One region of the Pseudoalteromonas sp. 2CM36K genome, then DNA from elsewhere that is predicted to be linked to it. Evidence: predicted binding sites of a transcription regulator. Region 1 holds the regulator's gene; each other region holds the start of a gene.

Region 1 (8,209 bases):
CAATTGCAGGTGTACTTAAAAATGAAGATGACTTAGCGCTGGGTAACATAGTTGGTTCGAATATTTTTAATATTTTAGCGGTATTACCGCTGGCAGGATTAATTAATCCATCGGTTATCGATGCTTCGGTAGCTAACCGTGATGTTATTATTATGATTGGCGCAACCTTGGCGCTAATTGCTATGTCATTGAACTTTAGAGGTCAAAGACGTATCAATAGAATAGAAGGTGGCTTGCTCATCGTCGCATTTATGATTTACCAAGGTTATATTTTTAGTCAAGTAGGATAGCCCATGGCAACGCTAAACTTTATTCAACAAGGGTTACGTGTTCTAGAGATTGAACGCCAAGCACTCAGCGATATTACACAATACGTCAATGAAAGCTTTAACCAAGCCTGTCAATTAATGTATGACTGCCCAGGTCGTATTATTGTTATTGGCATGGGTAAATCAGGTCATATTGGTAACAAAATAGCCGCCACTCTTGCCAGTACCGGCAGCCCCGCATTTTTTGTTCACCCGGGTGAAGCAAGCCATGGTGATTTAGGAATGATCACAGCAAATGATGTGGTTATCCTCATTTCAAACTCTGGTGAAACCAGCGAAGTACTTAATATTATTCCGGTATTAAAGCGCATTGGTGCCAAAATGATTGCCATGACAGGCAACCAAGGCTCAACCATGGCAACATTGGCAAATGTGCATGTGTGTATTAAAGTTGAACAAGAAGCCTGCTCATTGGGCTTAGCACCTACTGCAAGTACCACTGCCACACTCGCTATGGGTGATGCCATGGCGGTGGCATTATTAGAAGCACGTGGCTTTACTGCTGATGATTTTGCACTATCGCACCCTGGTGGTAGCTTAGGCAAGCGATTACTCTTAACTCTTAAAGATGTTATGCACAGTGGTGCTGATACGCCTATCATTAACGAGACGCAAACGATTAAAGATGCCTTAATTGAAATGTCGGCCAAAGGACTCGGCATGACCGCTATTGTTGATAGTGACCAGCAATTATCAGGCCTGTTTACCGATGGCGATTTACGCCGTATTTTAGAGCAACGTATTGACATTCATAGCACTGAAATTAATGTTGTGATGACCAAGTCGTGTACTACAGCCACCCAAGAGATGCTCGCGGCTGAAGCGTTAAATATTATGGAACAAAAACGTATTAATGGCTTAATTGTAATTAATGAGCATAATCAACCGATTGGCGCACTAAATATGCAAGACTTACTTAAAGCGGGAGTGCTATAAATGCAATTTGAAGATCTCTATCAACCGCTAAGTGATGATGCAAAGGCGCGCGCAAAAAAAGTAAAGCTATTAATTTGTGATATTGATGGTGTATTTTCTGATGGGCGTATTTACCTTGGAAACCAAGGTGAAGAACTCAAAGCATTTAACACCAAAGACGGATTTGGTATTAAAGCCCTGATTAACAGCGGTTTTGAAGTCGCTGTGATCACCGGGCGCCATTCTCATATAGTGCAGCAACGTATGAGCAGTTTAACCGTACAACATATATATCAAGGCCAAGAAGACAAACTTATAGCCTATCAAGAATTAAAACAAAAATTAGCGCTTAGCGATGATCAAATTGCTTATATAGGTGATGATGGCCCAGACATGCCAGTAATGGAACAAGTCGGTTTTGCGGTTGCCGTAAACGATGCTCATCCACTTATTAAACGTTTATCACATTATGTAACCCAACTACCCGGCGGTTTTGGTGCGGTAAGAGAGCTGACAGACTTACTTATGCTCGAAAATAGCAAGCCACTAACTAGCCAAGGAACGAGTTCATGAATGTAGCGCGCATTATACTGAGCGTTTTATTCATAAGCTGTATGGTTTGGCTCTGGTACCCTTATTTTACTAAGGTTGATATTACTGCAAGCGAAGAAACACAAGTTATTGCTAAGCCTGATTATACCGCTATTGAGCTAAAACAAACGGCTTATGATGAACAAGGTAAAGTGAGCCATAAGGTAACTGCGGTAAAAATGGAGTTGTATCAACAACTCGGTTTTACCTTTTTTGAAAAGCCTATATTCACTTTATACAACGAGCAGCAAACATGGCGTATTAACGCCGATGAAGCAACCCTCTACGACGACCGTCAACTGGTGTTAGAGGGTAATGTAACCGCTCAAAACTTAGTAGATAACGCCATGATCGATACGATCACCGCCCAGACCATCAATGTTGATATAAAACTATTAACCATGCAATCACAGCAGCCTGTCGTTATTACAGGACCTAATTTAAAAATCACAGGTAAAGGCCTTGAGGCCGATTTAAAAACCGAGGTGATTAAACTTATTAACCATACGCGAACCCTATATTATGACCAATAACCTATTTAAAATTTTAATTGTTCCCTCACTATTAATTGCTTTTAACAGTAATGGCGCTGAACCTGCTGAAGCCCCCGCTGCGAATCAAATTTCAATTAGTGCAGATAAACAAGAAGGCCAATTAAAAGAAAACGTAGGCATTTTTGAGAAAAATGTTGAAATTATTCATGGTAATCGCCGTATCACAGCTGACCGTTTAGAAGTGCATAAACGCGATGACCTAGGCGATAACAAACAGTTATTAATTGCCACAGGCAGCCCTGCATATTTTGAAGAAACACAAGCTGATGGCACCATAATGAGCGCCAGTGCTAATGAAGTGCGTTACGATGTGTCGCTGCGTTTTTTAACCTTAATCGGCGATGCAAGCATTGCTCAAGCAGGTCAAAAAATAACAGCTAAAAGTATCACTTACGATATCGAGCAGCAGTTAATTAGCGCAGAAAAAGACGAAAACTCAACAGACCGTGTACACACTATTTTAGTGCCTGTTGAAAATAAAAAAGAAGATGATAAAGGCCAACCATGAGCACATTAAAAGCAGAGCTATTAGCTAAAAGCTACAAAGGTCGTGAAGTGGTGAAAAACGTTGGCCTAGAGGTTGAAGCTGGCAGTATTGTGGGGTTACTTGGCCCTAATGGTGCAGGTAAAACCACCACCTTTTATATGATTGTAGGCCTTGTACCTAGCGATAAAGGCAAAATATCAATTGATGATAAAGATATTACTTTATTACCGATGCACAGCCGAGCGCGTTTAGGGATTGGTTATTTACCGCAAGAGTCGTCTATTTTTAGAAAGCTGACTGTTTATCAAAACTTAATGGCTATCTTAGAAACACGTAAAGAATTAAATAAACAACAACGCGAAGATACTTTAAATAATTTACTTGATGAATTTAGCATTCAGCATATCCGCGATAGTCAAGGTATGGCTTTATCAGGTGGTGAACGTCGCCGCGTTGAAATTGCTCGCGCGCTTGCAGCAAACCCTAAATTTATCCTTTTAGACGAACCCTTTGCGGGGGTTGATCCTATCTCAGTATTAGATATTAAAAAGATTATAGAGCATCTTAAAAACCGTGGCATTGGCGTCCTTATTACAGATCATAATGTGCGCGAAACACTTGATGTTTGTGAAAAAGCCTACATAGTTTCTCATGGGGAGTTAATTGCATCAGGCACTCCTGAATACGTATTAAACGATAAAACAGTACGCGATGTTTATTTGGGCGAGCAGTTCAAGCTCTAATATGTGTGTTATTCCACTAAGCATCTGCTAAGATTAATCATACTTAGGTCTGTTGACCTATCAAGGTTGAATTTGCAGCAGTCTGTTTGATATTTAGGCAAGGCAGAGCCTATGTGGTGTGGTATTCCCCATAAATAGGCGATAACGCAGCATCAATGCCAAACAGGCGCTGCCCTTCGGGTTCTGCCTAGGGACGATTTACTCTTTGTTGCTCGGTTTTGACTTAGTCCACTAGGTTACAAACCTCGCGCCGCAATTAAACCGCCCCTAGTTTGAACAAATTTTAATCGCAAAGGTCAACAGACCGTAATTTAAAAGGATTGTTAGAGATACATGAGGCAATCATTACAGCTGCGCATGGGCCAGCAACTTACAATGACTCCACAGTTGCAACAAGCAATTCGCTTATTGCAACTCAGTACATTGGATCTCCAGCAAGAAATTCAAGAAGCGCTCGATAGCAACCCCTTGCTTGAAGTTGAAGAACACGATTACAGCGAAGACACAGCAGGTAAAAACGAACAAAAAGCCGATAACGATGACTTAACGCTAAGTGCCTCAGCTGACGATAAACCTAGCGAGTATGAGCAAGATAGCGGCGAAGCAATGACCAAAGACACCATTAGCGATGATATGGCTATGGATGTTACTTGGGATGAATATATGAGTGCTGCGCCTGCCTCTTCATCGGGCCCAATGCCAGAAGATGAATCTATTTATCAAGGCTCTTCGACTGAAACGCTGCATGAGTATTTAATGTGGCAACTTCAACTGACGCCGTTTAGCCCTACCGATGAAGCGATAGCTATTGCAATTGTAGAAGCTGTGGACGACTCAGGGATTCTAACCCTTAGCTGTGAAGAAATATTAGAAAGCTTTAACCAAGAAAACGACGCCGAAGATGAAGTTGAACTTGACGAAATAGAAGCGGTACTAAAGCGTATTCAACTATTTGATCCAGTGGGAATAGCCGCGCGTAGTTTACAAGAGTGCTTGTGTATTCAGCTAAATCAATTTGATAAAGACACACCTTTTTTAAACGAAACAAAAATGATCTTAACCGATCATATTGATTTACTGGCTGCGCGTGACTATCGCACGTTGATGAAAAAAACAAAGCTTAAAGAAGATGAGCTTAAAGAAATCATGACGTTGATTCATACGCTCAGCCCAAAACCGGCAGACACTATTGTCAGAGAAGAGTCTGAGTACGTTATTCCTGACGTGTCGGTTAAAAAAGTAAAAGGCCGTTGGGTGGTTGAACTAAACCCAGATAGCATGCCTAAGATCAGAGTAAATAGCCAATATGCAGCTATGTCGCGTACGGTTAAATCAAGTGGTGATAGCCAGTTTATTCGCTCGCACTTACAAGAGGCTAAATGGTTTATAAAAAGCTTAGAAAGTAGAAACGACACACTGCTTAAAGTAACTAACTGTATTGTGCAGCAACAACAGGCCTTTTTTGAACATGGTCCTGAGGCGATGAAGCCTATGGTACTTAACGATGTGGCTGAAATGGTGGAAATGCACGAGTCGACTATTTCACGTGTTACTACGCAAAAATATATGCACACACCACGTGGCATTTTTGAGCTTAAATATTTCTTTTCAAGCCATGTAAGTACTGAAAATGGTGGCGAATGCTCATCAACAGCAATACGAGCATTAATTAAAAAATTAATCGCTGCAGAAAACTCAGCTAAACCATTGAGTGATAGTAAAATTGCAGATATATTGGCAGAGCAAGGAATTAAAGTAGCGAGGAGAACTATAGCAAAATATCGCGAATCTCTAGCTATTCCCCCGTCTAATCAACGTAAAAGTTTGATTTAAGGCGTACAACAAAGAGGAAAATGTTTATGCAACTGAATTTAACTGGTCGTCATGTAGATATTACCGACTCGCTTAGAGACTACGTAAATAGCAAATTTTCGAAGTTACAGAGGCACACTGATCACATAACGAATGTGCACGTTATTCTCGATGTAGAAAAACTAAACCAAAAAGCTGAAGCAACCGTTCATGTTAGTGGCGCTGAGATTTTTGCTTCTACTGAGCATCAAGATATGTATGCCGCTATAGACTCGCTCATTGACAAGCTAGATCGTCAAGTAATTAAACACAAAGAGAAACTTGCTCGACACTAACACTATGAAACTAAGCTCACTTATCTGTCAGGACTGCAGTAAAGCTGCGGTCCTTTTTAATAGTAAAAAAAGAATTTTAGAATTTATCAGTGAATTGGCTCACAATAAACTGCCCTATTTAACACAACAAGATATTCTTAACGCATTAACTGCAAGAGAAAAGCTTGGAAGTACAGGTATAGGTCGAGGAATTGCAATTCCACATGGTCGTATGAGTGGTGTACAAGAGCCTCTTGCACTTATATTAGTGAGCGAAACGGCTATTAATTTTGATGCGATAGATAACAGACCGGTCGACATTTTTGTTGCCTTAATTGTACCTGATGGTGACAATAAGCAGCATTTAAAAACCTTAGCCACGATAGCAGAAAAGCTCAATGATAAAGAATTTTGTAAACAGTTACGCGCCGCCAAATCGGATAGCGAACTGTATCAGGTTATCGTCAGTCAATCGTAGTAATAAAGAAAGGTGGTAAATGGAATTAATAATTATAAGCGGTCGCTCAGGGTCAGGTAAATCTGTGGCGTTACGCGTTGTGGAAGACTTAGGTTATTATTGTGTAGACAATATTCCTCTTAATTTATTACCATCATTAGTGCGCAGTGTTTCCGACAGTTATAATAAAATTGCTGTGAGTGTTGATGTACGTAACCTACCTAAAGAGCAACAGCAGTTTAATGAAATCATTGAATATTTACCTGGTTTTACTAAACCAACGGTATTTTATTTAGACAGTGACGATCAAACATTAATAAAACGCTTTTCAGAAACGCGTCGTCTTCACCCTTTATCTATTGATTCTTTGCCGCTTGATTTAGCCATAAAAAAAGAAAAACAACTACTTGATGTATTGATTAATCGTGCTGATTATATGATTGATACCACAGATTTAAGTGTGCATCAGCTTGCTGAATCTATTCGTGAAAAAATACTCGGAAAAAAAGATAAACAACTGATCATTACCTTTGAATCATTTGGTTTTAAACACGGCCTCCCTAAAGAAGCAGATTACGTATTCGATGCCCGTTTTTTACCAAACCCGCATTGGGAGCCTGAACTAAAGCTACTTACAGGGCTGGATCAACCAGTAAAAGACTACCTAGCAAGTCACAGTATAGTGCAAAAATTTACATGGCAAATTCAAACATTTGTGCAAACATGGCTGCCGCATTTAGAACGAAATAACCGCAGCTACTTAACTATTGCAATTGGCTGCACCGGTGGGCAACACCGCTCTGTTTATTTAGCGCAAACCATTGGCGAAAGCTTTGCAATGAGCCATCCTAATGTAAAAATTCGCCACCGAGAACAAGAATAAAGCTTGCGAGAACATGTCATGCGCTTAGAAAATACATTTTTAATAAAAAACAAATTAGGATTACACGCTAGAGCGGCGACAGTATTAGCTCAGCTTTCTGTGCAATTTGATGCCACAATCACTTTATTTCAAGATGACAAACAAGCCGCTGGCGATAGCGTGCTGGCACTTATGTTACTCGAAAGCAGCCAAGGCAAAGAAGTTAAGGTGGTATGCGAAGGCCCCGACGCTGAGCCTGCACTTAGCGCAATAGGTGAACTCATTGACCAACGATTTAATGAGCAAGAATGATCCTGCTTATAAGCTAAGGTTAATAGTGGTTGAGGTAGTTTACTGATATAAAGTAAGATAAAGCAATACCCCATCATCGTGTAATAAAATTTAATTAAGGACGCCAATGCCTGAAGCTTTAGAACAAGATATTCCACTACAACAACTAAAACAGGTGACTAAGTCACTAAATAGTGGTCAATTTGTTCAAGTTAGGCGCATGCTAGCAAAAACGGCACCTTGTGATACCGCACTTCTTTTAGAATCATCTCCCCATAAAATTCGTCGTATGCTCTGGCAACTGGTTGATCCTGATGTACAAGGTGATGTGCTTGAAGAGCTGTCTGAAGATGTACGTTTGGGCATTATTGCGCAAATGGCACCCGAGCACATTGCTGCTGCAACCGAAGACATGGGCCATGATGATTTAGGGGAAGTACTACGTAGCCTACCTGACACTGTTTATAAAGATGTTGTTAGCGCTATGGATATTCAAGATAGAGAACGTGCAACGCAGGCTTTATCGTATCAAGAGCGCTCTGCTGGCGCATTGATGAATATAGATACCGTTACTATTCGCCCCGATGTGACTCTAGATGTGGTACTACGTTATATTCGCTTACGCGGCGAATTACCTGAGGGTACAGATGACTTATATGTGGTTGATGAAAATAACTGCTTTTTAGGCGCCCTATCGCTGAGTACTTTATTAACTAATCCCCCTGAAAAAATTGTTCATGAGTTAATGGATGAAGACTGTGAGTCTATTCCTATTTCAATGGATGAGAGCGAAGTTGCACAATTGTTTGAGCGTCATAACTGGATATCGGCACCGGTTGTTGATGACAACGCAC
Region 2 (8,209 bases), on a different contig from region 1:
CAGTAATAAGTGGTTTAGCGTTGATATATTCAGAGCTTGCTGCAACATGTAGCTCGCGATCGAACATTGGTAAAACTTTAGCAACGCGATCATCTTTTGCAATTTGAGCTAACGCTTCAGGCGTTGCTTGAACAATTAACGTTGGAGCTAAAATTTTGGTTTTGCCAATTACCTTAGCATTAAAATCTAGGCTACTAAGCTCAACAGTCATCATATCTTGAAGCTGCTCAATCTGCGCCGTAATTTCTCGATTAGAAGATACCTGGTAAGTCCCAGCGGCAACTGCATCAACTGAGGTTTTTGCTTTTAAAACAATCATGTGAGCTGAAGGCACTTTTTTATCAGCAGCTATTTCTTTTAATTGCTCTACTTGTTTGTTAGTTATTGTAGCATTTGGCAAAGTCGCAGCATTGGCAAATGTTGCCACAAATGCACCCGATACAGCTGTCGCGATTGCTGTTCTTTTAATTATATTATTAGACATCGTTTCCCCTAGGATAGTTTATGTATTATTGTATTTACTAGTTTCAATTCCATTGATTGATAACTACGAATATAAAACGTTAACCTTTACAGGAGCAACAGCATTGCTACATTTAAGTTACAAAAAAGCACACACTAACAACATAAAACATTGATTTTAATGTAATAAAAAGCAAAAACCAATTGTGAACAATTGTAAATGAAAAGATTTAAATAGAGGGATAAATGAACAACGATGTAATTAATATTTTAACTATGGCTAAAGTCATTCAAACAGCCGTTGCACCCGTCTTTTTAATAACAGGTATTGCGGCAACACTTGGGGTGCTATCCAACCGTTTGGCACGTATTACAGACAGAGCCAGGCAGTTAGAGCGAAAATTAAAAGTTAGTACCGATGAAGAGTTTAACTTGTCTCTAACTACAGAACTAAGGGCGCTTCTTAAGCGCTCCCGCTGCATACATATTGCCTTTAGTTTAAGTGTCTTAAGCGCATTATTAGTCTGTGCCGTGGTTATGTTGTTATTTTTATCGCACATACAATCGATTAATTTAGGTGTCACTATCGGTAGTTGTTTTGTTGGTGCCATGGCATTGCTAATATGTGCATTTATGTCATTACTTGGCGAGGTATTCTTAGCGACACGTAGCATGCGACGAGGAATGATATTTGCTGATATTGATATAAATGACTAAACCAGCTCTTTATCTTGAACTAAAGCCTGAGCTAAGATACAAAGATAATTAAAGAACCCTTAAAGGAGTAGAGTAAAGTGAAATTGAAGCAAGTATTTATCGGGGCGTTACTATCTACATGCGCATTTAGCGTATCTGCAAATTCTGCATTCAAAGAGCCGAGTGATGCGATTGAGTATCGCCAAGCTGCATTTTCTATGATTTCAGTTCAAATAGGCGATATGGGTGCTATGCTTAAGGGTAAAATTCCTTTTGATGCAGAGCAATTCAAACAGCGTGCAAATAACGCGGCGGCATTATCTAAAATGCCTTGGGAGGCATTTTACGCAGGCACTGAAAAAGGCGATACATCAGCACTTCCTGCGGTATGGTCTGAAAACGATACTTTTATGAAAAAAGCGACAGCGTTTCAGCAATATGCTGATGAACTTGCTGTAGCAGCTCAAACAGGTGACAAAGCGGTCATTGGTAAAGCATTTGGTGCATGGGCTAAAGGCTGTAAAGATTGCCATAAGCAATTCAAAGACTAATAAACACTGTGTATTAAACAATAAAAATGGCGCTGTATTAGCGCCATTTTTTTTAACTAAGCAGATAACTTAAAGGCTCACTTCCCCAAGTACTCATAATTAAAACCAGTAATAGTAAAAATAAAACCCATGCAATCCATGGTGACTTTGTCTCAGGCTCTGAGCTTTGTGTTGCCAGTGCTTTATTACCGGTGATCATAGCTTTTACTAAAGGCTTGCCTTTTATTTTATAAGCAATAATAGCCACAACATGCAAAATAATCGCATAAAATAAAATATCAAAATTAATATGATGCAGCCAGTTAGCGAAATCAATCGTATCACTCGATACATACTGCGCTAACGGGCCATCAGTTAAAATACCATCACTGCTCATTAAACCACTAACCAGCTGCGTAATAATCAGTATAAAAAATAATAACACCATATAACTGCCTGGTGCAGAATGGCCCACATCATTTGTTTTTTTGCCACTAAAAGAAGCAAGCACCGATTTAGGAGAATGCAGTAATGCCGATATTCTTGCCGTTTTACTGCCTATGAGACCCCATATAATCCGCGTTGAAATAAGCGCTAAAGTAAAAAAGCCAACCACAAAATGTAGCTCTATCATGCCCTCTTCAGCACTAAAATAAAGCGCAGCAATACTCAATACTAATAACCAATGAAAGCTTCTTAAAAAGCCATCCCACACTTTTACCTTGAACATTGCACCTTCCCTAAAAAACAGTATCATCTAAAACGCTAACTATTTTAGCATCTTAATCTTAAGGTATCCCGATGAGTCTTTCTACTATTACACAGAGTAAAACACATGCAGTCCATTAAAAAACCGATACTAAAAGGCTTTTTAGATATGCTGCCATTATGTTTAGCCGTTATTCCTTGGGGTATTTTATGTGGCTCGTTGGCAATACAAAATGGCTTTACCCCTTTTGAAACTCAAGCTATGTCGCTATTGGTATTTGCAGGCTCGGCTCAACTGGTTGCTATTGAGTTAATGGCTGGTAATACCCCTCTGTTAACCATTTTATTTACCACATTTATTATTAGCTCTCGTCATTTTTTATATGGCTTGGCGGTTCGTCACAAAGTGATTGAGCAACCCATGCGTTGGCGCCTTCCAGTCAGCTTTGTATTAACCGATGAACTATTTGCTTTTTCGCATCATCCTCGCGCCTACCAGACTAAAACGCGCCTAATTTACGCGCTCAGCGCAGGCTTTAGCTTTTACATTGCTTGGAATATTTGGACACTGTTCGGTATTTTAGCCGGTACTATACTCCCTGATCTCACCAATTTAGGACTCGACTTTGCGATTGCTGCAACCTTTATAGCTTTGGTTATCCCAGGAGTTAAAAATTTAGCCACTCTTGTCACTGTCATTGTTGCAGGGATCTGTGCCACTTTATTAAAAAGCACAGGCTTTGAGCTGTGGTTGGTATGCTCAGCACTACTCGCGATGAGTGCAGGTTACGCTGTAACTAGAATAGTAAAAAATAAGGACACTAAATCATGATGACGACTATTTTACTTATGGCATGTATTACCTTTTTTACCCGTTATTTATTCTTACATCGCGCGCTACCATTTAAAGTAGGGCCTAAAATGCAGCAGTTTTTGAGCTTCAGTGCACCTGCGGTTCTAACAGCGATTTGGGTGCCTATTGTATTTATAAATGATGGTGGCATTAATCTAAATTGGCAAAATCCTTATTTAAGCGCAGCGATTGTAGCCATTATAGTTGCTTACAAAACACATAATATTTACCTAACCACACTTGCTGGTATGGGGTTATTTTTGATTTTAAATTAACAGTAACGCCATAGCAGTGTTCACTATTTCGACTTTGTTAATCACCAAGCAAAGGTTAGACTATGCCAAATAAACAAATAATAGCTTAATAATATGCATCCATTTCATCAACTAAGTGCAACTAGCCTGCAAGGCCAACCTATCGATTTTCAAGAGTTTGTAGGTAAAGTTGTGTTAATAGTAAATACTGCAAGTGAGTGTGGATTCACTTATCAATATAAGTCGTTGCAAGCATTACACGAAAAGTATGCCTGCCAAGGTTTAGTCATTATAGGTTTCCCGTGTAACCAATTTGGCCAGCAAGAACCCGGAGACGCGAATCAAATAGCGCAAGGTTGCTTAATCAATTACGGAGTTAGTTTTTTAATCGCAGAAAAAGTGAACGTTAATGGTCAGCATACACATCCGGTTTTTCGCTATTTAAAATCTGTATTACCGGGGTTGTTAACACGAAAAATTAAGTGGAATTTCACAAAATTTTTGATTAATTCAGATGGCTCACCGATTAAGCGCTACGCGCCCTTTACTAAACCTGAAAAACTAGAAAAAGTAATTGAAAAAGCATTGCTCGCAGCTAAAGTTTGAGGCTTAAAAATTATAAAGAGGCATAAAGCCTCTTTATTACCAACCCACAGAGCTTTAAATACTACCTAAGTAGCAGTTAAAAGCTAATATGTCGGCACTGATTTGTACTAGCGACAACCTAATCAATATAATCGTTTAAGTCATCTTCACCTAGGTTTTTACGCAAGCGTTTTTGCTCAAGGTAATCCTCTAACTTTCTTTTCACCTTTTGCTTTTTCTTGTCGTGTTGATTACGCCCGACCATTTCGTATTCGTCTTCAACAAAATCATCATCTAGCGCATCGTAACTAAATGTCTTACCCACAACCCACTCCATAAAGTGTTTGAGACCAATTACGGATTCTTGTATCGCGATAATTGGTGAAATTAAAATGTTCAACGCAAATTCATTGTACAAATTTCCGTCAAAATAAAGCCACATCGCTATCCTAAATAGTCTCTGTGTCAGTATTGTGAATAAATAGCGCTAAATTTGAATTGTGGAAAGTGAGAGTTTTTTATCGTATCGATAAATTTTATTTATTAGCATTTAATTGTTGGTTATTTTGACCAAATTTTAGCTTTTTCAATGACTTTACTTTCAACTTCAAAGCAGCTTAAAAGTCACAAACCACTGTTTTTAAACACTAAAAACTATTGGCACCAAACTTGTTATAAGTTAATTATCATCAGCAAAAAACAGAGAATAAACATGAAAGAATTATTATTAGTTAGCGCAATTATGTGCGCCCCCGTCGCCATGGCTCATAACGATAACAGCTCTTCAATTTCATTTAGTAACGACGAATGTAACGTTGTATTTAAGAACGATGTGCGCATCAAACCTAATGAGTTAGAAATTTTTAAAGCCAATAATCAGCGCATGCTATTTACCGCTGAAGGTGAGCTGTCTATCAATGGCGAGCAAGTAGCATTAAATAGTGCACAGCGCCAAGCACTGACCAACTACACAGATAATTTACGCGTGCAATTACCTGAAGTGGCCAATATTGCCCTTGAAGGGGTTAAAATTGCAGGTGTTGCATTAGAAGAAGTCGCCAATGCATTTAATATTGATGGCCTCGATAACATTGCAACCTTGATGGACGATATTCAACAAGAAGTAGAGGGTACCTTTTACCAACAAGGTAAATTTGTCATGGGCCAGCAAAGCTTCACTCAGTTTGGTGAAAACTTTGAACAGCAGTTTGAACAACAAATAGAAACTGCCGTTGAGTCGGCCGTAATGCAATCAATGGGCAGTATTTTAGTAGCATTAGGCTCTGAGCTAATGGGTTCAGGTGGCGATATGCAAGCCTTTGAAGAGCGCATGGAAAATATGGGCGCACAAATAGAAGAAAAAGTAGAGCTCCATGCAAAAAAACTTGAACAGCGTGCAAATACACTGTGTGGTGACTTTATTGAAATCGCACAACAAGAAACTCAACTTGCTGCGCAAGTGCCTGCATTAAAAGGCTATGAGTTATTTACTATAAAACAGCACTAACTGCTCAGCATTTTAATTAATCTCCCTTTGCGGCATTTGCTTTTAAGTTATGCCGCATTTTGCGTTTTTTACCCCACCAGTCCCATTTAACTCAAGTAATAGACTGTTGAGTGGATCTGCTCTTGCTGTGCAGAGACATTTTGTGGCTTCATAGTAGACTACAAACCAAAGTATAATCTTCACTTCGCTCTAGATCACATAGAATGCCGTTCGAGCTGATGATTGTAAGCCCAAATTGCAACATATTAAAACCACCCCTTTTTAAGTTTTAAATTCTGAGGCGGTGCGATCCCCAGTTAGACGCGTTTTAAAACGCAACTAACTCCAAAGTGCCTAGTAACCTAGGCACTTTTTTTATAATTTAAAAGCCTAGCAACACTCTTTTTTATCGTTTATAAAAAATGCTCTTCTCTGATAAATAATTAACCACCTATAAATAGCATGTTAAATCTTTGAACGAAGTAAAACCCACCCCAAAAATACAAAATAATTTAATCTGAATAACTATTCAAAATAATCTATTTATAAACATATTAAAATAAAAAAAACTGAAAAAAACCCCATAAAAAAGTGATGTAGCACAAAAATATAATGAATAAATATACAAAATCAAAACAAACGCCATTAAATAGCAAATCAAAAAAAACACTTTCAGATTAAAAAAACTAATACTTCACCAGCAATTTTTATCGCTTTATTTTTAACCAACCTACGGGCAAAATGCACACGTTTTCAACAGACACAACCTTGGAGCGAATACAATGAACCCAATTAATACATTAAACCAAACAGCCACAACTCACGTTGCAGTTAAACCAACTAATCGCAAAGCGAGAATGTTAGCTAAACTTAACCGTTACGGAAAAAAATTAGCACTTGGCGGTGCAATTCAATACAAATAGTCACCCAACCATGATTTTTGTATTGTTGCAGCAAACACCCAACCACTAAATGAAGTTTCTTCTTTAGCTCCATCTGTTTGCTGCCAGCTCCCTCTTCATAGCTAAAAATCATCTTTAATTTTCATAATTTACAAAAAAAACCTCATTTACGCTCACTTTTTAAGCAAACGATCTTTTTGCTATTTACACAGGCAACTCACCTAAGTATTATCCTGCATCACGACGTGGAGAGATGGCAGAGTGGTCGAATGCACCGGTCTTGAAAACCGGCAGGGGTTTATAGCCCCTCTAGGGTTCAAATCCCTATCTCTCCACCACTTATTTGTATTAATTGGTTTTTTCCGATTGATAACACGCTAAATAATGCGTCGGAGAGGTGTCCGAGTGGCCGAAGGAGCTCCCCTGCTAAGGGAGTATAGAGTTTGTAGCTCTATCGAGGGTTCGAATCCCTCCCTCTCCACCATTACTGAATATAAGCCACTTAATTGTGGTTTTTTTGTGCCCAAAAATAAGCTTTGCTGCTAATTGGGAGGGTGAGAGCCCTCGACTGGGTTCGATAAAGTGTCTGGAACAGTTTAGGCCGTTGCAAGCGTCGCGTAGCGATTGATTACATGGATGTAAGCAAGTCTATCCCTCCCTCTCCACCATTACTGAATATAAGCCACTTAATTGTGGTTTTTTTGTGCCTAAATTTTAATAGCCTCTATTAATTTGCACTTTTTATAACGCAGTCGCAAGCGTATGCTAATAAATTAAACAAATTGTATGGTGTCACAACTTAGTGCATTATAAATGGTACTTTAAACCAGCTTAGGTTTAACCATGACGAAGCTAATATTACTACTGTATTGTTTGGGTGCCTGTGCTGTTAGCATGGCAAATGAAGTGACGGTTTATAAATGCACCATTAAAGGTGTGCCTACTTTTAGTCAAACTCCTTGCGCTGAAGACGCTCAAGTGATCACGCTTAGAAATGTCAACATCATGCAAACAAATACGCCACAATCTGAGAACACACCAGTTGCCGATACTTCTGTTGACGATTATCTAGCGGTGCAACAAATAGAGCGTGATATTGTGCAGCTTGAGCTTAAGATTAAACAATACCAACAAGAATACGCACAAAAAAAACAGCAAATCGATTACATGACCCAAGATAAAGCAAATCGCTTAGGGGCCAGCTCAATTGCGAATGCCATTACCACTGAAACGGCGGCACTTAAGCAGCGATTTGACCCACAAATCAAGCAAGCACAACAACAAATAGAAGCACTCACTCAAAAAAAACAGCAGCTTAGTCAGCAACCTTAAGTATGTGCTTCACAACATCAATAAATGTTTGTATCTCTGACTTTGTATTATATATGTGAGGTGAAACACGGATGCCGAGTTTACGCACATCAACACTTATTTTTGCAGCCTCTAAAGCCGTTAATATACTTTGCTGATGCTCAGAAAACTGCAAAATAGCGGTGCCACTACATTGCTCTTTAGCGCTAGGTGACATTAAAAAAGCGCCCAATTGCTGCTGAATTAACTCAAGTAACATCAAGTTGTGCGATCTCACTTGTTCAACGCCAAATTCAACAATATATTCAATACTATGAGCGGCAATAATATAAGGAAGTACCGAGGGCGTACCGCCCCAAAACCTTAGTGTTTTAGCGTTATATTGAAAATGCGCAATATCAAACTCGAATGGGTTTTGATGT
Region 3 (8,209 bases), on a different contig from region 1:
CTATGTATTTACTGCGCTGTATGATATTTGCATCTGGCTATTGTTTGTATTTTTAAGGTTTAGTATGTAGCAAGAAAAGGTAATAAGGCTACGCTTATTATTAAGTGTTGATTTATTAAAATGCTTGAACACTTTATTGTTTTTATCGAAGAGTCATTCACAATAAATGACTCATCTAGTGTCGTTGAGGAAAAATAATAACCCTAATTATTACCTGCATTTATCTCTTCGAAGTTTTGCGATTGAAACATCGTAACCTCGTCGACATGCTGGCTGACGCTGTTTTTTTGTAAGGCAATGTATAAGTCTGAATGAATATAAATACCGTCTTTACCTGAGGCGATACCAGCGGTTTTAAACCAAGAAAGTAGCTGGCGTTTTCTTCCCGCTAGCTCTAATCGAATACCTCGTTTTTTAAATATCACATCTAGGTCTGCGAGCATGGCCATAACGCTTAAATCAAGATGAGTGAAGCAGGGCACAGCATCAATAATGACACATTGCGTGTCGTCTTTTTGTCTTGCATATTGCTCTAACAAGCGGCGTTTAAAATAACTGGCATTAAAATAGGTTAAAGGAGAATTAAAACGATATATAAAAACCCCTTGTACTGCTTTGGCTTTATCTGTTTCGTCTAAGCTTCTTACTACGCCTTTTATATCCACACCTAAAATGGTGTCTGATGGGCGCATAACAGTTCGAATAAATTGAAATAACCCTAGTAATACAGCAAGGGTAATTCCTGGTATAACACCAATAAACAGCACAGCAAAAAGTGTGGCTGAGGCTAAGTAAAATGCCTGCTTATCTTTAAATTTTAATTGCCAGACTGCCTTTAAATCAAGCAGGTGAACAGAGGCAATTATTAATACAATCCCGAGTGAAGCACTGGGAATAAACTCAAGCGGCGCCGTTAAAAAAAGAGCGATAACACCAATAATAGCGGCAGCTATAATCGAAACTAATTGGGTTTTTCCGCCAGAGTCGTCGTTTACGGCTGTGCGTGAGTCGGCACCACTAACGGCAAAGCCTTGTGATAATGCTGACGCTAAATTAGCGATGCCCAAGGCTCTAAATTCTTTATCGGCATCGATGTCGTAGCCATTCTTTGCTGCAAAGCTTCGCGCTGTTAGCATCATGCTGACAAAGCTAACTATGGCTAAGTTGAGTGCCGGTACAACAAGTTCTCGAATAATACCCACGTCAAATACTGGGGTGTTAAACACGGGCAAACCACCAGTTACTGTGCCTATGGTTTTTATTTCAAATTGCTCTAAATTAAAAAACCAAACGAATACCGCACCTAGTGCAATGGCAAACATAGAGGCTGGCCATGTAGGTTTTAAGCGCTTTAACACAAAGTAAACGCCGAGGGTAAATAAAGCCATTAATAAGGTGGGAATATGAGTTTGCGATAAATACGTAGGAACGCCACCTAAACGCTCAAGCAAATAGCGCTCATCAAAGGTAAAGCCAAATACTTTAGAAAACTGACCAACAATAATGGTAATAGCCACACCGTTTAGTAACCCCATTAAAATTGGTTTAGATAAAAAGTCGGCTAATACACCTAGCTTAAAGCGGCTGGCAATAAAGCACCAAAAACCGGTCATTGCGGTCATGGTGATCACTAATTGCCAATGTTTAAAGCTATCGCCTGCAGCAAGTGGAGTAACAACTGCAGCAATAACCGCACATGTTGCGGCATCAGGGCCAATAATAAGCTGTTTAGAGGTACCAAAAAGTGCATAAAGCATCATAGGTAATACGCAAGAATACAGGCCAACTGCAGCATTAACGCCTGTAAGTTGCGCATAAGCTATAGCAACAGGTAAAGCAACAGCTGCAACCGATAATGCCGCCCTCACATCATCAGCAAACCATTGACGTTGATAATTAAATAAGCTGTGTAAACCTGGCATAAAGCTATATAGACGCGACAACACTTCAAATTCCCTGCTAATAATTAGGAGTAGATAGTAAGTTCTCTTTAATAATAAGTATAGTAACTAAATGTGTTAGATGCGCTAAATAGGGGGGGGCTAGTGTATTAATAAGAGGAATGTAGTTTAAAAACAAAAAAGCCCAGCAAGTTACTGGGCTTTGTAAGTAAAAATGACTGCTTTAAAAATTAGCTATTCAATTGACCAGTTGATGATTCTATGTGGGCGCGAACAAACCACTGATATTGCTCAAGCTCTGCAAGTTGCGCAATGATCATATCTTCAGATACCGGATCAAGCTCAGCAAGTGATTCTATGGCTTTACGGTGATCACTGTTAACGCCGTTATATACTTTGTCTAATGCGGCTAAGTGTTCAGTTACTAAGCCTTTACCTATGGCGTAATCTTCCCATGTACGACGCTCAACAATCGATTTTGGTGTGCCAACTGGGACGCCGCCTAAAGTGGCAATACGTTCTGCTATGGTGTCAGTCATTTCACGGACGGTTTCTACTTGTGGGTCTAGCATTTCATGTACGCCAATAAAGTTTGGACCTACTACATTCCAATGAATATGTTTTAAAGTTAGCTGTAAATCAATTAGCGCTACCATGCGATTTTCTAGTACAGATATTGCTTTATTTGCTGATTCGTTTTTTACACCGGGAGCGGTAAATTCAGCGACTTTATTTGCATTATTACTGTTACTCATGATTCCTCCTACTATTTCAAAAATAGTGCTCGCTTTACTCTAGTGAGTATTTAAATTGCGATAACGAACACCTCTTGTATTTATCGAAGCAATGGGCATGCCGATTAAACTTTTTACTTAACTAATTGAAATGTATTGATTTAATTTTTATTTAATAAAGTTTTAAGGAGTGTTTAGCTTAACGGATATGAAAAATATGCACTTTTTTGTAAATTCTGCAAAACAGCAATACTTTAAAGTGTTATCGAATAGCGTGCCCTTTATAGTGGTTATAATGAAGGTATTATCATTGTTGATTAATGTCCTGTTACATATACTCAACCCAAAGATTCATTAAAGGAGAAGTGTATGTTGAGGTTTTTTTCCATCGAGCAAGGAGTGATCAAAGAGTTAGCGCCTTTACCTGGTACCCCTGTTGAAGTATCCATAAAGAATGCACATTGGATTGATACTATTAATCCAACACCGCAGGAGCAAAATGCGCTTGCAAAAACGCTCAATATAACTTTTCCAGATTCGGTAGATGTAGAAGAGATTGAAACGTCGTCTAGGTGCTTTATCGATAATGAAGGTTTACATGTGCATGCATTGTTTATGTCACCTAATGAAGGGCGATTTAATACTGTAACGGTAGCTTGTTTGTTGCAAAACAATTGCTTACTTACTATTCGTGATGAGGAATTGGCTGATTTTAGACTACTGCGCTTAAGAGCGCGCAAAGGTCAGGTGGCATGCGATACAGCAAAACAATTATTAATTACTTTATTTGATCAAAAAGTTGAAAACCACGCGGATATGCTCGAAGACATGCATCATCAATTAGAGAAGCTTAGCGCATATGTACTTGAAGAAGATAACTCAGACTTAGAAGAGGCGGTTGGTCGCATAGCTCGCTTAGAAGATGCTAATGGTAAGGTGCGTTTATGTTTAATGGATACGCGACGCAATATTTCGTTTTTAATACGCCGTATAGGCGCGCAAAATGACGAGCGCGAATCTCTTCGAGAAATTGTACTCGATATAGAAACTTTAATGTCGCACTGTACCTTTTTGTTCGACAAGGTGAACTTTTTGATGGATTCAACACAAGGCTTTATTAATATTGAACAAAATCAAATTATTAAAACCTTTTCTATTGCCTCAGTGGTTTTCTTACCGCCTACAGTAGTGGCTAGTGTGTATGGTATGAATTTTAATATAATGCCTGAGCTACAATGGGAATGGGGTTATCCATTTGCAATTGGCATTATGTTGCTGTCGGGCTTTGCCCCTTATTTATTTTTTAAACATAAAGGGTGGTTATAATACTTTAATATTGCAAGCTGAGCGCTCAAATCATTACCCGGTATATTGATGTGCTTTTAATACTTCAAGGGGAATAATATCTAGCGCTTTTTGGTTTGTTGCTTCAAGTACAACAGGAGGAGCAACATTAGCAGCAATGGCATGATACCAACGAATCGCGCATAAGCACCACTTATCGCCAGCTTTTAAGCCCGCAAAATCATACAAAGGATTAGGGCTAATTAAATCGTTACCTTGCGCCTTAGAAAACTGCAAAAATTCGTCGGTCATAATGGCGCATACACTGTGATTGCCAAAGTCTGAATCTGGTACATAGCAAAATCCCTCACGGGTATAGCCACCGTTGCCACAGCAAAGTTGTAAGCGAGTTCCTAGTACATTTAATTGATTAGCCATATGAAAACTTACCTTGTAATAACCATTAAAAGCAGGGTGTTTACCATAACAGGCTGTTAGTGACTTAGCTATCTATGCTGTTAATTTTTATATCTGTTAAGTGAGTAAAAACTGTATTTGGCAAAGCTAAATACAGTTTCATTAAAGAAGAGTATTTACGAGAGCAGTGCTGCAGCTAAACGTACAAAATCAGAAGACGTTAAAATACCTACTAGCTGGCCTTGCTCGCTAACAACGGGCATGCAACCGTGGCGATTATCTACAAAAAACTTAACCACATCTGATAGCGGCTGCTCTGGGGTTACACTTATAAAATCACTCACCATAATATCTTCTACTTTTGTGAGTTTTTCTTTGCGTTGTAATGCATTAGCACCAAATGTTGCCATGATACCCATGACTTTGGCGACCATTATTTTTTGTGTGAGCATACCGACAAATGCGCCGTCTTCGTCAATAACAGGAATATGGCGAACGTTTTTTTCTTTCATTAAATTATGTGCGTCATGCAAAGTGCTTTTTACGTTCACTGAAAATGGGTTCGGTGTCATTAAGTCTTTAACGTTTTGACTCATGTTTATTCCTTTATATTATCTGTAGTGTATCAGCTTATATTAGCGCTATTTTTAAGCTTTGCACCTTATTGAGATCAAGGTTTTTACGGATTTTATAAACTGAGGGAGAAGAGGCAACACTTAATTAAATGCCAAAAAGCATTTAATTAAGTGATAAAACTACAGGTAAATGTTATTCATAACCACGTGGTGTTTTTGTTTTAATAACAGCAATGTATCCATGCCAACTAGCGTAACTAAGTAGTGGCATAATAATAATAAATCCAGCGGCACCTGCAGCAAAGCCAAGCGCTACCAGTACAAATATACAAATTGACCACACTACCATGGCTGCAAAGTTTTCTTTAACTGCGTGGATTGAAGAAACGACTGCGGTCATAATATCAACGCGTCTTTCCATCATAATTTGCGGCGTAAATGCAGAAATTGAAAACACACTGACCAGCAAAATCCCACCGATAATGCTGCCTATAGTTAAAAACGCAGAAAGTTCTTCAAAGGTGGGGTTTACATGGCTTGGGTACAATGCATGTACAATTGCAGCTAGGCGCATCCAAATAATCATAATTACCATAAGTAATACCGCAAAACCCCATTCACCTACAGGGTTACGAAACATTGATTTTAATGAATGGCTTAATGTAGGTTTATGGCCTTTCTCTAGTTCCCAGGCTACATCGTATAAGCCAACGGCGAATACCGGACCGATCAAAGCAAAAGCAACGGTTGCAGGTAAAATAGCTAAGTGGCTGTCGGTAAGTACAATAGAGTAAACAATCGCTACCGGAATAAGCGTGAAGATTAAACCGTAAATTAAACTCAACATGGGCGCGCGCGCCATATCTTTAAACGCTAACGAAAGCCAATGAAAAGCGGCAAATGTATTTACTTTGTTGCACTCTAAACAACGTGCGAATTTAGTGTCTTTGTCTATTGTGTTTGTAGTTGGCATAAAGATGCTCCTTTTTTAGTCACCTTTTAGGTTTAGAACATAGATGTTTTATTTACAACTCATAAACAACTTATACGATTGATTTAGTCGCATTGTTCATTAGTTAGTCATTTTTGTTGGGTTAGCTATTTTGTTTATTTAAATATATGTTTGAGCACGTACTTAAAAAGTGGGTTCGTATTTCTTTTCCATAGTGCTAATCTAAGTTCTGAAGCTAATTTTAAGAGACCGTAATGAAGGAAAATAAACAACAATTTCAAGGAGCTTTACTGGGTAGTAAACGGTTTTTACCTCTGTTTGTGACGCAGTTTTTCTCAGCTTTAAATGACAATGTTTATAAGCAATCAATCCTACTTATTTTAATTTTTCAAGCTGCTACGGTAGCTGATGGTGCCTTTTATTCTAATCTGGCTGCGGGATTATTTATTTTACCGTTTTTTCTATTTTCAGGCATGGCTGGGCAAATTGCAGAAAAGTTGGAAAAATCAAAACTAATCAGCATCGTAAAGTTTTGCGAAATTCCAATAATGCTGGTGGGCGTGGTATCTATTTTAACCGAGCAGGTTTGGTTAATGTTAGGTACTGTGTTTTTAATGGGTTTACAAAGCACTTTTTTTGGGCCATTAAAATACTCAATTTTACCGCAGCATGTCGCTCCTCATGAATTAACCAAAGCTAATGGGTTAGTTGAATCTGGCACCTTTGTGGCTATTTTATTAGGCACCGTATTTGGCACTTATTATATAACCCAAGCTGCAGGCCCTGTTTATATCAGTATCGCGATAGTGAGCCTGGCGGTTATTGGTTATTTGAGTAGTCGTTTTATACCAAAAAGTGCTGCGAATGATGCTAATTTAAAGGTATCGCTTAACCCTATTTCCTCGACCAAAAGTGTATTTAATGCGCTTAACGCACAAACCGAGTCAGTGGGTAAATCAGTATTGGGGATCAGCTGGTTTTGGCTTATTGGTGCGGTGATACTAACGGCGCTCCCTAACTACGTAAAACATGTAATGGGAGGCGATGAGTTGGTGGTGACGGCTGCTTTAGTGGTGTTTTCGTTGAGTATTGCATTAGGATCTTTATTGTGTGAAAAGCTATCGCGCTCACGTATTGAGTTGGGTATTGTGCCTTTTGGTGCACTGTTAATTACCTTATTTTTATATTTATTAAGTCAAGAACCTGGCATTGAATCTTATCGTTTAGTTAATGAGTTGCAGCTTACTCTTGAGCAAGTAATTAATACTGGCGATATGCTCTGGCATTTTGTTTGGATGGCAGGAATTGGTATTGCCGCAGGGTTTTATACGGTACCTTTGTATGCACTCATTCAGCAGCGTACTCACCCCGATAGCCGTTCACGAGTAATTGCAGCTAACAATGTATTAAACGCATTGTTTATGGTTGGCAGCGCCGTTTTAAGTATTTTTACTTTAACGCTATTACACTGGGATATTTCACAATTATTGTTGTTATTAGCAGGACTTAATTTACTCATATCGCTGTACATATACACCAAAGTACCGGAGTTTTTCTTACGTTTTATCATCTATATTTTAGCGATTTGTATGTATCGTGTGCGCACTAAAGGCGAGCTCAATATTCCCGATGAAGGAGCTGCGGTGGTGGTAAGCAATCATGTTAGCTTTGTTGATTGGATGTTTATTTTAGCGGCGTCACCTAGGCCAATTCGATTTGTTGTATTTGCACCTATTTATTATTCACCGGCACTTAATTGGTTGTTTAAAATGGCCAAAGCTATCCCAATTGATAGTCAAAAATCAAATCCTAAGGCGTTTAATAAAGCTTTTGATGACATTGCGCAAGCACTGGAACGTGGTGAGCTGGTGGGTATTTTTCCTGAAGGAAAGCTCAGCGGTGATGGCGAAGTTGATGTGTTTCGCCGTGGTATTGAAAAAATAATTCAGCGCACGCCTGTGCCTGTTATCCCAGTTCATTTAGATGGATTATGGGGCAGTATGTTTAGTCGAAAAACTAAATGGCGACTACCTAGACCCAAATGGTCGTTGGTAAGCGTAGCGATTGGTGAGCCGGTTGCGTCTGAAAATGTGATTGCCGATGACTTACGTGATCGAGTACTTGCTTTAAAGTAGCTTAGTAATAAAAAAGCGCTGCAATTAATTGCAGCGCTGTGGTTGTGTTACTTAATGGTTATTAACGGTCTAAATTCATTACTTTAGTCCATGCTTTAACAAAGTCTTCTACAAACTTTTGTTTTGATGTATCAAAGGCATATACTTCGGCAACTGCACGCAATTCTGAATTTGAACCAAAAATCAGATCAACCGAAGTAGCAGTGTATTT
Region 4 (8,209 bases), on a different contig from region 1:
TTTACAAAAACATCAGTGGGTTGATGAGGGCATTTATGTGGGTAATGCCGATGGCAAAGATATTAACTTTACCCCAGGGTGTGTTGAGTATTGTCGTGAGCATGACATTCAAATTCAGAGTTGGGGCAGTTTGTGCCAAGGTTTATACTCAGGCGGTGACCTGTCAAAAGCGTCACAAGCGGATGTAAACACGAGTATTTTAGTTAGTAAGCTTGCTGTTTTATATGGCACAAGTGCAGAAGCTATTGTATTGGCATGGCTACTTCGCCATCCTGCATCGATTCAGCCAATTATAGGCACAACTAATGTAGATCGTATTAAGGCATCGAGTGATGCAATTAATATTAATTTAAGTCGAGAGCATTGGTATGAGTTATATATTAGCGCGAAAGGCTGCGCTTTGCCGTGAGTTAATACCCGTTTCAATATTATTTGAACAAATTGGTATAATACAAAGGTGTTGATATGAATATATTTGTCATTTTAATTAGCTTAGTGATTGCTTTGGTGATCATTATTCCTTTGCTAGAAAAGTACCAAAGTAGAATGGGGCTAGAGGGTGCTACCAAATACAGCAAGTATATTTGGCCATTAGTCATGATATCTTTGGTTGTGCAGCTAATTTACGTACTTGTAAATTAAGATTGAAACTTAAATATCACACACAAAAAAGCCTTTGCGGGTAACCCCAGCAAAGGCTTTTTTATTTAATCAGTGAAGTGGTTATCTAAGTGCTAGTTGTAGCTCACGACTGCGCTCTAGTTGTGCGATAAAGTTATCAGCAATAGGCTTAAATTTAGCAAGCTCTGAACGAGGTAATGGTTCAGACTTAGGTAGTTTTACGGTTTTAGGGTTACGGTGAACGCCGTTAACCAAAAACTCATAATGTAAATGCGCACCGGTTACACGACCAGTTGAGCCAACAGTACCTATTTTTTCTCCCTGTTTTACCTTTTGCCCTGTTCTGACGAGGCGCTTGTTAAGGTGTAAGTACTTAGTAACATATTGAGTACCATGGCTAATAAATACGTAATTACCATTATATTTGCTATAGCCTGCTTTAATTACTTTACCATTACCCGATGATACAACTGGCGTACCGGTACGTGCAGCGTAATCAATGCCGCGATGTGCTTTCACTTGTCCTGTAACGGGGTGTAGGCGGCGAGGGTTAAAGCTTGAACTAATATATTTGAAATTAACAGGCGCACGCAAAAAGGCTTTTTTCATACTACGGCCTTCAGGGGTGTAAAAGTTACCGTCTGTGTGACGAATAGCGGTGTAACGCTCACCTTGGTTTATAAATTCAGCGGCAATTATTTTACCGGTGCCAATAAACTCACCGTCAACAAAATGAGACTCATAAATTAAGCCAAATTCGTCACCCTTGCGGATGTCGTTTGCAAAATCGACGTCCCAACCAAATATATCGGCAAAGTTCATGATTTGACGTTCACTTAAACCTGCTGCAATTGCAGAGGTCCAAAAGCTACTTGAAATTTCCCCACCGGCTGTTTTGCTCAGTGTTTCTATTTCTTTGCTGTCAATTGAGGTGTCGTATTGGCCTTCGTCATTAAGTGTGACGAATAGCGTATCCGTTTTAGAAATAACGTAGCGTAATTGAGCTAATGAACCGTCTTCGGCGGTAGCAAAGCTTAACGTTTCACCTGGGTGAATTTTAGTTAGCTTACGTGTTTCAGCGTTGGTGTTTACAAGTTTATGCAGCGTTTGTGCAGAAAAACCAGCGCGCTTAAAAATAATCGCTAAATTGTCACCATTTTTAACTTGGTGATCGACAAAATCATATTCTGGAAGTTTTTGTGCTGCCTGCTCTGAATTTAGGTCAGTGAGTTTTTCGTTCTCACCTACTTTAATTTGTAATTCATAGCGCTTACCAATTTCTAGTGTGTTTTCACTATTGTCTTTGGATGCAGTGGCTTTTTCAGAAGGAAGAAAGGCTAAGGCAACAATAGCAGAAACCAAACCTAGAATAAGCATTTTGTGTTTTTTGGGGAGCGTGTTAACCACGTGAACCATAACGTGCCTTTTTCTGCTGTCAAGATAATAAATAGGTTATATTGCAGGATATAACGAATAATCTGTGAATACTAGTATTTTGTAGATTTAAACTCGAGTTAAATTAGGCTAAAATCGTAGGGTATTCAGGCTGTTTGTGTTTAAAGTTGAACTGTTACACTATTTTATATTCTTGGATACTTTGCTTTTTCATCATAATGTTATATTAGTTTATAAAACGGTTTAATTACGAGAAGTGATTAATTTGTAAACTGTTTTTAGTTTGTGATAAACACTTTTGGCGTATTATTAATCGCTCGTTTATATCCCCTTTTAGAACGTACACCCTGCAATTTGGTTGGTGCTGCGATTAGTTAAAAAAGTTGTTCTAATTAGGTGGAAATTTGTTATGTTAGCTAAATAGTTTTATTTGCTTTGTGATAACGCGCTAGCAATAAACCGTGAGCATATTACACCCCTTCGTTGTCAGAATTTTTGGAGTAACACACAGTGGATTTACAAACCGCTCTAGCAGAGATAAAACGCGGTGCAGAAGAGATATTAATTGAAGATGAGTTGGTTGAAAAATTAAAGTCGGGGAAAAAGCTAAAAATTAAAGCTGGTTTTGATCCTACGGCTCCAGATTTACACCTAGGTCACACTGTACTCATTAATAAAATGAAAACCTTTCAAGATTTAGGTCATGAGGTTATTTTTTTAATTGGTGATTTTACCGGTATGATTGGCGATCCAACGGGCAAAAATGTGACCCGTAAACCACTTACACGTGATGACGTGCTTGCCAACGCCGAAACCTATAAAGAGCAGGTGTTCAAAATTTTAGACCCGGCTAAAACAACCGTCGCTTTTAACTCTACGTGGATGGAGAAATTAGGCGCTGCGGGGATGATAAAATTAGCCGCGCGTCAAACTGTGGCGCGTATGCTTGAGCGTGATGATTTTAAAAAGCGCTATGCTGGCGGTCAATCGATTGCGATTCATGAGTTTTTGTATCCACTGGTGCAAGGCTGGGATTCAGTCGCATTAGAGTCAGATGTTGAGCTAGGCGGCACCGATCAGCGTTTTAACCTATTAATGGGTCGTGAGCTGCAAAAAGATGAAGGTCAAAAACCACAAACAGTATTAATGATGCCTTTACTTGAGGGAACTGACGGCGTTCAGAAAATGTCGAAGTCACTCGGTAATTATATTGGTATTACTGATACGCCTTCAGATATGTTCGGTAAAATCATGTCAATTAGTGACGTACTCATGTGGCGTTACTACGATTTGCTAAGTAGCCTTTCTATTGAGCAAATTGCAGCGCAAAAACAGCGTGTAGAGCAGGGTACTAACCCGCGCGATATTAAAATTGAATTAGCTAAAGAGCTAATTGCGCGTTTTCACAGTGAAGCTGATGCGCAAGCTGCTCATGATGACTTCATCCAGCGTTTTCAGAAAAAAGCTTTGCCAGATGAAATCCCTGAGCTGACAGTTAATATTGATGAAGAGTCAATTTTAATCGCTAACTTACTTAAAGAAGCGGGCTTAGTGGCGAGTACCTCAGAAGCCATGAGGATGATCAAACAAGGTGCAGTAAAGCTTAACGGCGAAGACAAAATTACAGATACCAAATTGGAAATTGCAAAAGGCACAACGGCTATTTACCAAGTAGGTAAACGCAAATTTGCAAATATCACCGTAGCTTAAAACTTCGGACATTATAAAAACCAGCTACGGCTGGTTTTTTTATGCGAACTTAAAAACGAGAACAGCCTTAATAACTTCAACGCTAATAATAATCAGAAACCAAAAAAGGCGAGTTTGGTTAAGTGTATTGAGTAGTTGTGGTACGTCATCGGCGTTGGGAAGGCGCTCTACACCGACACGCATTTTATTAAAACGCTGTGTATTATAAATAGCAGGCCCACCAAGTTGTACCCCCAAAGATGCAGAACATACACTAAGTAACCAGCCTGTATTGGTTTGATAGAAGTGTCGGCCATAATACTTAATATAATGCATGCTTTTTTTACTGGCCTTTAGTGAGGCAATTGTCAGCGCGAGTAAACGTATGGGAATGTACTCAACAATAAAAAGAACCAGTTTAAGCGGCATCAAAAAAGAGCTATTTGGGGCTATATCACTTCGCCACGCCTGTTGAATTAAAGTGATTAAACGATAGGCTAGAGCGGCGACGGGGCCCAATACTAAAAATATGAAAATTACCACAAAGTAATGACGCGCCGTTCTAAGTATGACACTTTCCATAATGGCTTTAATGATCCCGGGGCTTGAAAGTGCAATAACTTCTCGGGCTACTAGTGGCTTTAATAATTCGCGTGCTGTCGATTTTTGATTTTTTTTGACTAGCCTAGCTATGCGTATCGCTTTTTTATTCAGGCTACTGTTTTCTAGGCATAAATATAAAATAAGACCTGATAACAGCTCGGGGTAAAAGGCAAACTGAAGCAGTAAAACTACAATAATAAGCACAGTACTAAGTATAAGAGTACTTGCCATTGAGGCTGCTAAATAATGATATTGCTTGGTGTCTGTTTTTTTATAAATACGCTGGCTTATAGCGCTAAAAATAGCAGAGAGTATGTGGTTAGGGTGATACCAACTTACTAAAGGTAAAAAGCGCTCAGCAAGGAGCGCACAAATAAATACAATAAAGTCCAAATGATTTTGAACAATATTATTGAGCATTTACAGCGTAACCGCCGTTAATTTCTCAAGTAAAGCTACGACCATTTTTGATGAATTTATAGAGGCTGTTTCTAAGTATTCTTCAAATGATTGCGGCGACTCTTTGCCTGCAATATCAGACATTGAGCGAATAACAACAAATGGTGTATTAAGTGCAAAACACGTTTGCGCAATTGATGCACCTTCCATCTCTACTGCTAGCATTGTAGGGAAGTCACTGCGTGCTTTTTCAATACGAACAGGGTCGCACATAAACGAGTCGCCAGTGCAAATTAAACCAACAAGGGTTTTTACTTCACTAATTTGTGCAATTGTTTGCTCGGCTGCTTCTACAAGTTTAGGGTGAGCAGTAAAACCTGCTGGCATTTGTGGTACTTGGCCAATTTCGTAACCAAACGCTGTTACATCAACATCGTGATGACGTACTTCAGATGAAATTACTACATCGCCAACGTTTAGTGATGGGTCGAATCCACCGGCAGAGCCTGTGTTAATAACACAATCTGGATTGAAGTTATCGATAAGTAATGTGGTTGCGATTGTCGAAGCGACTTTACCTATACCTGATTGCACTAAAGTGACGGTATTGCCTGCAAGCTCGCCTGTGTAAAAAGTAAAACCAGCCTTGGTTAAAACTTGTGGATTTTGCATCGCCTCGCGCAAAATTTTAACTTCTGGCTCCATTGCGCCAATAATACCAACATTCATAGTGTTAAATTCCTGAGTTTGAATACGGTGATTATACTGCAAAAAATAACGTGGGGTAAAACAAACAAAAATGCGAGCTTAAAAAGCCCGCACTTTATAAACTTATTGATTATATTTCAGCAAGGGCTGTTGATTGTGCCTTTGCTTGAGAAGGAGACAATACCGCCGGTTTATGAACTCTAGCACGCGTAGGTCGTGAAGGTTTAGATGCCGCTGGCTTACCTAATTTAAACATAATTGCATCGCGTACTTCGCTTGGGCGGTAGCCTGCCTTCACTTTCATACGAATATGTGGAATACCTGCGGCTTCCAATGCGCCATTAACAAACCAGTCGCGCTGTGCTTTGTGGCCATCTTTATTAGCGTTATTAACTAAGTCAACCGCAGCCACTATGGTCATTTTTTCTTTATCTACTAAAACAAAGTCGAGCTGCTTATTTTTTGCTTTAGCCATTGCCGCACGTTTAGATTTAACAGACAGGCCTTGTTTACAGTCAATCACATCGATTAGTTTAACGCGACTAACAATTTTATATTGATCGCCAACAGCGCGCTCTAATAAATTCAGAAACGCCCCTTCTACTTGGGTAAATACACTTTGCTTACGAGTAAAAGGATAAGGGTTTCCGCCGTCATCATTAAATTTTGACGCAACGACAGATGCCCCAACAACTAGCACTAATATTAATAATAAAGCGAATTCCATACGGTAACTCCATAACAACAAATTGACACTGTTTTTCTAAAGCAATTTATGTGCCCAAATAGTTGTTATGGTTGTTTTATTAACGAATGGGGATGAGCACTATTATGCTTTATAGCCGCCTTCAATACCTTTTACGGCAATCGCAACTGCATCATGAGCATGTAAAGACTCATAATGGTTAATTTGCAGGAAGTAATCGCTAAACTCTTTTGACTCTAACGTCGTTTTAATTTTTCGTGCTGCGTCTTCACAAAACATTAAATTTTGACCGTTTAAGCGAGCAAACTCTTGTTCGTCTTCACGTTTTACCGCAGCTTGTACTGGTGTTTTAAGCTCATCTTCGAGTAAATTAATTAAGTTAACTACATCAAACTCTTGAATATTTTGATCTAGCTTTACTTTAACATTAGCAATTGAACGCTGTGAGTGCGGGGTGGCAACAATTCCTTGAGTTGTTCCAAGCCACTCTAAAACTTCTGATTGAGTGAGTGTTTCTTGAGAAAACTTTTCGCTGAATGCGTTTTGAATTAATTGGCGAGCCAGTGCAGCAGAGCAGGGGCAGGTTGATGAATAAGTCACATCAACACTGAGCTCAAAGCTAATGACACCTTGATTGATAGTGCTGGTAAGTACAATAGGGTAGCTTTTCCAACCTGCTTTACCACTAAGTAATGACTTACGGCGTAGCGGCAATTCAAATTTAAATTCAATGTGTGCTTTATCACTTAAGCCTTCATGACTGGTGATAAAGGTATCTAAGGCTTGTGCTAAGCTTTGTGGATTGACCTGTTGCTCAGTTGAGAGGTGATCCAACGCTAAAAATAGTCGCGACATATGAATGCCTTTAGCATCTTCTTTGTGTAAATTAACAAAGGCGCGTGCTTTTGCATTAACGGTAACTGGAGCTAAATCAAGAGATTCAAAAATAAAAGGCAGCTCTATATCGCCCATACCTACCCAGTCTAATTTACCTGTTTGTAATGTGGCAGCCGTGTTAGCAATATCTGGCATAGTTTTTTGCATGATACGTTACTCGTTATTTGCAATATTTAAAACGCCGCATTTTACACTAAATAAAGGGTTGCTGAAATGCAGCAAATAACACCAAACATGAAATTTTATTGTTTTTGTCGCACAACATGAAAATAGCTGGTAGAAAATGCTAAAATTAGCCTTTAACCTTGAAAGGTCAACAGACCCTAAGCATTTAGCTAAGAGAAAAACTGATATATGACTGATTCTTCTTTGAACCCGTGGGTTCGAGTTCTTTCCAGTTCAATAACTCGTTTAGGTGAGTTTAAAACTGCAGCTATTTGCTATGCATTATTACTGACAATATCGCTGGTTTTATCAAGTATGTTTTATTACGTCGCCATAGGCGAAGTAAACTTGGTTGATATACTGGCCGTAGTATTTTTTACCTCGGTTGTTTCTCCTTTAGTTATCAGCATATTATTAAACTCTATTCGGCAACTTGATGCCTCTTATGCTTATTTAGATAGTGCCACAAAACAAGAAAAGCTTTTAAATCAAACCCTCAAAGACAATATTAACCGCTTAAATATTGAAATTGACGAACGTAAAATGGCTTTTCATGCCAAACATCGAGCAATAGAAGAGCTCAGGCGTGAAATTGCAGAGCGTAAAAAAACACAACAAGAACTCGCACAGCAAGGCATGTTACTGCGCTCAATAGTAGACTCCTCGCCGGATTTATTTTATTACCGCGATAACAACGGGGTGTTTGCCGGTTGTAATAAAATGTTTGAAGAGGTAATGGGCAAAACCAGTGGCGAACTTATTGGTAAAGCCGCAGAAGAAATATTCCCAAGCCACTTTTTATCAGAAGTACTCAGAACTGATGAGCAGGTTGAGCGTACGCACCAAGGTTTAACTATAGATGTGGAGTACTCAGTAAACGGTGAAATTAGGTGGTTTGAATTGCGTAAACTTCCCTTTATTAATGAACAAGGGGATTACATTGGTTTACTTGCGTTTGGCCGTGATATTACCAGTCGTAAAGAAGCTGCGCAGGCACTAGAAACAGCTTATAAAGATAAAGGGAAA

The links. The regulator sigma-54, encoded in region 1, starts transcription at its own class of promoters, with help from an activator protein. The targets are predictions, from matches to a motif close to GTTGGCACGNNNNTNGNNT.
Region 2: MTN97_RS13750 (YggN family protein) is a predicted target of sigma-54. The motif match lies at 4,745-4,763, and genes of this name have one in related genera.
Region 3: dps (DNA starvation/stationary phase protection protein Dps) is a predicted target of sigma-54. The motif match lies at 2,743-2,761, and genes of this name have one in related genera.
Region 4: MTN97_RS04855 (DUF2726 domain-containing protein) is a predicted target of sigma-54. The motif match lies at 6,182-6,200, and genes of this name have one in related genera.

What each region holds. Positions count from the first base shown of each region.
Region 1 covers NZ_JALNTK010000028.1:30,880-39,088, forward strand. The annotation lists gene MTN97_RS15815 (calcium/sodium antiporter) at 1-290, shown strand, start outside; gene MTN97_RS15820 (KpsF/GutQ family sugar-phosphate isomerase) at 294-1,265, shown strand; gene kdsC (3-deoxy-manno-octulosonate-8-phosphatase KdsC) at 1,266-1,817, shown strand; gene lptC (LPS export ABC transporter periplasmic protein LptC) at 1,814-2,368, shown strand; gene lptA (lipopolysaccharide transport periplasmic protein LptA) at 2,358-2,897, shown strand; gene lptB (LPS export ABC transporter ATP-binding protein) at 2,894-3,619, shown strand; gene MTN97_RS15845 (RNA polymerase factor sigma-54) at 3,953-5,452, shown strand; gene hpf (ribosome hibernation promoting factor) at 5,479-5,766, shown strand; gene ptsN (PTS IIA-like nitrogen regulatory protein PtsN) at 5,771-6,223, shown strand; gene rapZ (RNase adapter RapZ) at 6,243-7,085, shown strand; gene MTN97_RS15865 (HPr family phosphocarrier protein) at 7,104-7,376, shown strand; gene mgtE (magnesium transporter) at 7,483-8,209, shown strand, end outside.
Region 2 covers NZ_JALNTK010000021.1:59,332-67,540, forward strand. The annotation lists gene MTN97_RS13710 (S8 family serine peptidase) at 1-484, opposite strand, end outside; gene MTN97_RS13715 (DUF2721 domain-containing protein) at 709-1,179, shown strand; gene MTN97_RS13720 (c-type cytochrome) at 1,257-1,709, shown strand; gene MTN97_RS13725 (cytochrome b/b6 domain-containing protein) at 1,762-2,418, opposite strand; gene MTN97_RS13730 (AzlC family ABC transporter permease) at 2,524-3,228, shown strand; gene MTN97_RS13735 (AzlD domain-containing protein) at 3,225-3,524, shown strand; gene MTN97_RS13740 (glutathione peroxidase) at 3,618-4,109, shown strand; gene MTN97_RS13745 (PA3496 family putative envelope integrity protein) at 4,228-4,413, opposite strand; gene MTN97_RS13750 (YggN family protein) at 4,801-5,595, shown strand; gene MTN97_RS13755 (hypothetical protein) at 6,357-6,497, shown strand; tRNA gene MTN97_RS13760 (tRNA-Ser) at 6,724-6,814, shown strand; tRNA gene MTN97_RS13765 (tRNA-Ser) at 6,868-6,960, shown strand; gene MTN97_RS13770 (RNA-binding protein) at 7,320-7,808, shown strand; gene MTN97_RS13775 (aminotransferase class V-fold PLP-dependent enzyme) at 7,792-8,209, opposite strand, start outside.
Region 3 covers NZ_JALNTK010000016.1:69,577-77,785, forward strand. The annotation lists gene MTN97_RS11310 (SulP family inorganic anion transporter) at 204-1,946, opposite strand; gene dps (DNA starvation/stationary phase protection protein Dps) at 2,132-2,656, opposite strand; gene corA (magnesium/cobalt transporter CorA) at 3,005-3,961, shown strand; gene MTN97_RS11325 (DUF2237 family protein) at 3,995-4,357, opposite strand; gene MTN97_RS11330 (HPP family protein) at 4,513-4,932, opposite strand; gene MTN97_RS11335 (DUF2189 domain-containing protein) at 5,105-5,884, opposite strand; gene MTN97_RS11340 (MFS transporter) at 6,118-7,998, shown strand; gene katG (catalase/peroxidase HPI) at 8,060-8,209, opposite strand, start outside.
Region 4 covers NZ_JALNTK010000005.1:161,080-169,288, forward strand. The annotation lists gene MTN97_RS04825 (aldo/keto reductase family oxidoreductase) at 1-409, shown strand, start outside; gene MTN97_RS04830 (hypothetical protein) at 466-642, shown strand; gene MTN97_RS04835 (peptidoglycan DD-metalloendopeptidase family protein) at 724-2,037, opposite strand; gene tyrS (tyrosine--tRNA ligase) at 2,527-3,726, shown strand; gene MTN97_RS04845 (cobalamin biosynthesis protein) at 3,766-4,728, opposite strand; gene mtnN (5'-methylthioadenosine/S-adenosylhomocysteine nucleosidase) at 4,729-5,436, opposite strand; gene MTN97_RS04855 (DUF2726 domain-containing protein) at 5,546-6,142, opposite strand; gene folE2 (GTP cyclohydrolase FolE2) at 6,245-7,165, opposite strand; gene arcB (aerobic respiration two-component sensor histidine kinase ArcB) at 7,373-8,209, shown strand, end outside.